Regions from separate parts of the Pseudoalteromonas sp. Hal040 genome, predicted to be linked through region 2. Evidence: predicted binding sites of a transcription regulator. Region 2 holds the regulator's gene; each other region holds the start of a gene.
What was found. Region 2 encodes LexA, which represses DNA repair genes until DNA is damaged. Its sites were predicted from a motif close to TACTGTATNNNNATACAGTA; they were not measured.

Region 1 (2,271 bases), 1.3 Mb from region 2:
TTGATGTAGAAATAGGCGATACGCTTACTTTCCTAATTGGTGCGCAGTCGTTTGATGCAAAAATTACCAGTGTACGTAAGGTTAATTGGACCACGCTTAAACCTAACTTCTTTATTATTTTGAGCCCTGATGTGCTAGCGAGTTTTCCTGCTACTTATATTTCATCAGTGAATGTAAAAGCAGAGAAAAAACGTGAGTTTAATGAGCTAATGCGTCAATACCCCACGGTTAACGTGATAGATGTTGAAAGCTTCATTAAACAAATTCGCTCAACCATAGAGCAAGTATCGTTAGCGATTGGCTTTGTACTAGCGATTGTGGTTGCCTGTGGCGCTTTAGTGCTTATTTCGCAAGTACAAGCAAGTTTAGGCGAGCGTATGCAAGAGATTGTTATTTTGCGAACTTTAGGTGCGAAAGGGCGCTTGATTAAAAATGCTACCTTATATGAGTTTTTACTATTAGGCGTTACCGCAGGCTTAGTGGCTGCCATTGTCAGTGATATCGCTCTGTTGATAGTACAAAGACAAATGTTCGATTTAGCAGGTAAGTTCCACCCTCATATTTGGGTGATTGGCCCAGCAGTCGGGGGCCTATTTGTGGCATGTTTAGGTTATTTGATGATAGCCCGCACAATGCGAAAAAATACCCAAGGCTTATTACGCTCACTCGCGTAATAGTCTTGTTTATACGTTGATTATAAAATGCTCGCAATTGCGGGCATTTTTTATGAATTGCAATTGGTTACTGGTAATTTATACAGTGCTCTGGCATTATTAAGCGCAGATAATAATGATAATAGACGAGTCAGTTAGTTGGCGATTATTTTAGGGATTGATCCTGGTTCACGATTAACAGGGTACGGCGTGATTGCTCACCAAGGTGCTAAGTTCACTTATTTAGGTAGTGGCTGCATTAAATTGGCCGATCACGACTTTCCGGTACGATTAAAAATGATTTACCAAGGGATCAGTCAATTGGTAGAGCAATTCTCACCCGACAGTTTTGCTATCGAAAAAGTGTTTATGGCACACAACCCAGACTCCGCGCTTAAACTCGGTCAAGCACGTGGCGCTGCTATCGTTGGCGCTTCAATGGCAGAGCTGCCAGTTTATGAATATTCAGCTAGGCAAATTAAGCAGGCCGTTGTAGGTAATGGCGGCGCCGATAAGTCTCAAGTACAGCATATGGTTAAAAACATATTAAAGCTGCCTGGTACCCCTCAAGCCGATGCCGCAGATGCCTTAGCAATTGCTATTTGTCATGCACACTCAGAACAAAATTTAATAAAACTTGCGGGCAGTGCGAGCAAAACCGTAAGAGGACGATTAAGGAAGTAATATGATTGGTCGATTAAATGGCTTACTTGTTGAAAAGCAGCCACCAGAAATTCTTATCGAAGTAAGTGGTGTAGGCTACGAAGTGCAAATGCCCATGACTTGCTTTTATGATTTACCGGCAGTGGGTGAGCAAGCGGTTATTTATACACATTTTGTGGTACGTGAAGATGCCCAGCTATTATTTGGCTTTAATAACAAAACCGAACGCGCTTTATTTAGAGAGCTATTAAAAGCCAATGGGGTTGGGCCAAAACTTGGTCTAGCTATTTTATCGGGTATGTCGGCGCAGCAATTTGTAAGCTGTGTTAATAATGAAGATGCGACCACACTGGTTAAACTGCCGGGTGTTGGTAAAAAAACGGCTGAGCGCTTAGTACTCGAAATGAAAGACAGACTCAAAGATTGGGGTAATGACTTATTTACACCATTTAGCGATAATGCCGTCATTGAGCCATCAAGTGATGATACCCTAGTGGCAAATAATGCTGCCGATGACGCTGTATCAGCACTAGTGGCATTAGGCTATAAGCTACCGCAAGCACAAAAGGCGGTTAAAACAGTGAACAAACCAGATATGACGACCGAGGTTCTAATTAAAGAAGCTCTAAAATCAATGTTGTGAGTAAACCATGATTGAAGCAGATCGCTTAATAGATGCGAGTGAACAAAGTAACGAAGACAGTGTTGATCGTGCCATACGACCAAAACTGTTAACCGATTACACAGGCCAGCCGCATGTTAAGCAACAAATGGAAATTTTTATTGAGGCAGCTCGCCATCGAGGCGAAGCGCTGGATCACTTATTAATATTTGGTCCACCGGGTCTTGGTAAAACCACACTTGCAAACATTGTAGCCAACGAGCTTAACGTTAATATTAAAACGACGTCGGGGCCAGTACTGGAAAAAGCAGGCGATTTAGCCGCGCTTTTAAC
Region 2 (2,271 bases):
GGGTTTTTGTTGCAGGCACAGCCATCGCGATTAGTATAACAAACGGAATGGCAGTCCAAAGTATTTCAACTTTTGTACTTTCATGAAATTGGGCTGGCTTAGCCCCTTTAGATTTACGGTGGTGTATTAAAGCCCAAAACATCACCGCAAAAACGATGATGCCAATCACACAACAGATAATAAATATCGTCATGTGTAACTCATAAACATTATTACTTATATCAGTCACCCCTTTACGCATATTGAATTGGCTGTTTGCCAATGCAAATTGCACAGGTGCGAGTAATATAAGCCACAAGGCGTAACGCAGTTTACCCATGTGACGGCTCCTTTAAATGCTATTGCAAGACGCAAAGCGAAAAGGCGTTACAGCAAGGTGCCCATTCGTATTTTTATTGTTTAGAGCGAATTCGTATCATCACGACGCAATGAAATGATACAAGCCCGTTGTATAACTCCCTGACACGTTTAGGTGTGTCAATTTCGTAAATAGGTGTTAATACAATGTACTAACCAATTAGTTAAAAAATGAGCAATAAGCAAGTTTTAGTGATAATAAATGTTTATTTTGGTGCAAAAATAACAACTATAATCAGCGCGTTATTTAATGTTTAGGCGTACAAACAAAATACAAAAAGAGAGGGAAACTGCGCCATATAAGGCTTTAAATGATGAGTAAGGATTCACAAATCCTAATTAAGTAGCAAAATTTCGATGGTGCACCAAATTAAGTCAATTTAATGCACCAAGTTGGGAACACTTACATCCAGTCAGCGTTTCGAATAACCCCTACCGCTAATCCTTCGATATTGAACGATTCGTGCTCTAGGTCAACTTCAATAGGTGAAAACTCTTCGTTCTCAGCGTGTAAAAATACTTTTCGGCCAGCTTTTTCTAAACGCTTAACAGTCACGTCTTCATCAACTCGTGCAACAACAACTTGCCCATTTTCAGCAACTTGTGTTCTATGTACTGCAAGCAAATCACCGTCCATGATGCCAATGTCTTTCATACTCATGCCATTTACACGCAGTAAGAAATCAGCGGCAGGCTTAAATAACGACGGATCAACTTGGCAATGGCTTTCAACATGCTCTTGGGCCAAAATAGGTTCGCCCGCTGCAACACGGCCAATTAAAGGTAAACCTAATTGCTCTGGTTCATCTTCTTCGATTAATTGAATACCACGACTCGCCCCAGGCTTCATTTTGATCATGCCTTTTTTTGCCAGTGCTTTTAGGTGCTCTTCAGCGGCATTGGCACTTTTAAAACCCAATGTTTGAGCTATTTCAGCACGCGTTGGTGGCATGCCTGTATCTTTAATAAAGACTTTAATGAGTTCTAAAATTTGCGATTGGCGTTTAGTTAATGGGCGCATACAACTGGTTTTCCATACAGTACATTTAACTGTGAGTATATACAGTTATCTGAAAATCGCAAATTTAATTAACACAGTCATATTGCTACAAAACTTACATTGAACCTCACTCTAAGATGCCATAAGGTATTAGCTTTAATTAGCAGGCTAAGGAAACACAATGAGCATTTGGCACCACCCAATCACGCTAGAGCTATGTAAAGAATTGGAGCAAGGGATCACCGGGCAAGGCACTTTAATGAAAACCATGGGCATTGAAGTGACGGAAATTGGCGATGACTATTTAGTGGCGACGATGCCTGCCATCCCAGAACATCATAATCCTATGGGCATGGTACATGGCGGAGCAAACGTTGTGTTAGCCGAGACAGTGGCAAGCTATGCAGCCAACTTTGTGGTTGATTTCAATAAATTCTACGCTGTTGGCCAAGAGATTAATGCCAACCATATGAAAGCATCACGTAAGGGAGTTTTAACTGCAACGGCTAGACCGCTGCATTTAGGAAAGCGCACCTCTGTTTGGGATATTAAAATTACCAATGCCGCAGGAGAGCTATGCTGCGTATCAAGAATGACCGCGACGGTAGTAGAGCGCTAAATTCGACCTATTTTTCAACAGGATAAATAGTAATTTCAATCCCTGCGCCAATTGCTGAGATACGTAACAAGGTATCGGCATGCAGGGGTTGATTAAAGCATTTTGGCGAATTACCTGATTCAAAACCTATATCAAATGTTCGTTTTGAGCACGATAACCACTGTTTTAATGCATTGCGCGAGCAAGACTCAATAAGCTCGCAAAGCTGGTTAATCGCTTTATCTGGAGAGCTGATATCTGCGGTTGCTTCAATCCGTGCTAGTTGGCGGTATTCATCTTGGTCATAATGTAAAAC
Region 3 (2,271 bases), 780 kb from region 2:
ACATTATTGTGCGTTTTATGTCGGTACGTTCAGTAAAAGATATGCCAACTATGCGTCGTGTCGGTATGTCGTGGATGACACTTTCAGCAATTGGTGCTGTATTAACAGGTCTTTTTGGTGCGGCATATATGCTTGAAAACCAAATGCCAATTGATGATAAAGAAACCATTTTCTTAGTGTTGTCTGAGCTAATCTTCCATCCTTTAATTGCAGGCTTCTTATTAGCAGCAATTTTAGCCGCCATTATGAGTACCATCTCGTCGCAGTTATTGGTGTGTTCAAGCTCACTTACAGAAGATTTTTATAAAATCTATTTAAACCGCAATGCATCACAAAAAGAGCTTGTTTTAGTCGGCCGTATCAGCGTAATGCTGGTAGCAATTCTTGCTATTTACCTCGCTTATGACCGTGATAGCTCGATTCTTGATTTGGTTAGTAATGCTTGGGCAGGTTTCGGTGCTGCATTTGGCCCATTAGTGCTGCTTAGTCTTTACTGGAAACGTATGAACTTGCAAGGTGCGATTAGTGGTATGGTGGTCGGTGCTGCAACAGTCCTGTTTTGGATTTATGCGCCAATTACTATTCATGGTCAAACGCTGAGTGCACTCCTTTATGAGATTGTCCCGGGCTTTGTTTTATCGACTATTGCGATTGTCGTAGTGAGCCTGATGACGGCTGAGCCGAAAAAAGAAATTACAGATTTATTTGATGAGGTAGAATCATCACTGTAATTTTTGATTGAGTACAAAAAAGGGCAACTGATGTTGCCCTTTTTTATGATCTAAATTTGCTTTTAGCTAGCCGCTTTTTCTTTTATATCTGATACGTTATCTGCAGATTTTGCTTTTTTAGGTTTCGGATCTACTTCTTTAGCACCTTTAAGCACCGCCATAAACTGATCTTTTTCTTTTGCCATTTCAAGTGCCAGCGATTCAATTTGTTGTTCGCTTAATGGTACATCAACTTTTTCAAGCATTAGTTCTAATGACTCAGCAATGTCGAGCATTTTGTCATACGCATCAGCTTCTTTTTTAGTAGTAAACGTCATGCGCTCGACTCCGTTTCTTTCTACAACATATTTAACAACAACAGCCATGATTTCTCCTGCATTTAAGCGTGGCATTTGTAGCGTAAAACCGCCACCTTGATTACTGTTTTTATATACAGTAATGCTTCGCGCTTTACTTTGCAAGTAGCAAGCGAAAATATTTATTCAGCAAATTTGACAATAGTAGGGACATTAGCTTTATTTAAAATGTTACCCAAAGTTAAACACAAGCGATGGAGTGAGTGTTGGGTAACAGCTAACTATTTGTCCAAGATGGACATCATGGAGGAAATTATGAAACTACTATCAAGTATTTTACTTGCCACTAGTCTTGCATTACTGCCAACGACACAGGCATCAGCCGAAACACCAACCAAAGCAACACAAGTTAAAATGCAAAAGCTGAGTATTAATAAAGCCAGCATTGAGCAGTTAACTCAGTTACCAGGAATCGGTGAATCAAAAGCGAAGGCGATTGTTGAACATCGTACTAAGCAAGGTCCGTTTAAATCGGTTGAACAATTAAAAGAAGTAAAAGGAATTGGCGATAAGCTATTTGCTAAACTTGAGGGAAAAATTACATTATAAACAGCAGGCTATACACCTAAACAGGGCGTTATTCGCCCTGTTTAAATTCATCGATAGCATTGTCTAAGTGGGCTAACGCGAACATGTTTTCGATAGGTGTTGTGATAAGGGGGTAACTTAAACCTGCTAACAACAACCAAGGGATGAGCATCCAGCCTTCAAAGTAAGCTAAACCTAAAAATAATGGTGCTAAAAAGGCAAGCTTGCACACCGATAAAATAATTTTTTTGCTCGGGCTTAAATGAGCCAAAGCAAGGGCAATAATTTGCTGGCGTTGCCTTACTTTAAATGCTTTTAAAGCGGGGATTTGACTAGTAAAAAAATAAATCATTACAGCGACTTTTTGCTCACTAAACGGCTAACTACTACGGCTATAAATACCACTGAAAACGCCGCAAAAATAACTTCCATCCAAGCCGGCATGCTCATAGAAGCAAACTGCCAATCGATATTGCCGCAATCACCTGTGGCTGCAAAGAAGCTAGGGATCCACTCATGCAGTGGCATAAAGCTTGGGAAGTTAGGTTCAAATGCACAACTAAATGCAAAAGGGTCGGTATTGTTTTGCATTGCAATATGTTCTTTAGCAATAAAGTAACCCCAAATTGCAGAGACGCCCCAAGTGGCAAATGCAA

Region 1: a site for LexA is predicted at 743-762, ahead of ruvC (crossover junction endodeoxyribonuclease RuvC). Genes of this name have one in related genera too.
Region 3: a site for LexA is predicted at 1,150-1,169, ahead of P4S60_RS11935 (YebG family protein). Genes of this name have one in related genera too.

The regions. Positions count from the first base shown of each region.
Region 1 covers NZ_JARLUU010000001.1:2,031,963-2,034,233, reverse strand. The annotation lists gene P4S60_RS09175 (ABC transporter permease) at 1-674, shown strand, start outside; gene ruvC (crossover junction endodeoxyribonuclease RuvC) at 813-1,337, shown strand; gene ruvA (Holliday junction branch migration protein RuvA) at 1,339-1,959, shown strand; gene ruvB (Holliday junction branch migration DNA helicase RuvB) at 1,967-2,271, shown strand, end outside.
Region 2 covers NZ_JARLUU010000001.1:3,359,752-3,362,022, forward strand. The annotation lists gene coxB (cytochrome c oxidase subunit II) at 1-319, opposite strand, end outside; gene lexA (transcriptional repressor LexA) at 761-1,378, opposite strand; gene P4S60_RS15645 (PaaI family thioesterase) at 1,539-1,976, shown strand; gene P4S60_RS15650 (hypothetical protein) at 1,984-2,271, opposite strand, start outside.
Region 3 covers NZ_JARLUU010000001.1:2,579,506-2,581,776, reverse strand. The annotation lists gene putP (sodium/proline symporter PutP) at 1-731, shown strand, start outside; gene P4S60_RS11935 (YebG family protein) at 794-1,096, opposite strand; gene P4S60_RS11930 (ComEA family DNA-binding protein) at 1,343-1,636, shown strand; gene P4S60_RS11925 (DUF6170 family protein) at 1,665-1,967, opposite strand; gene dsbB (disulfide bond formation protein DsbB) at 1,967-2,271, opposite strand, start outside.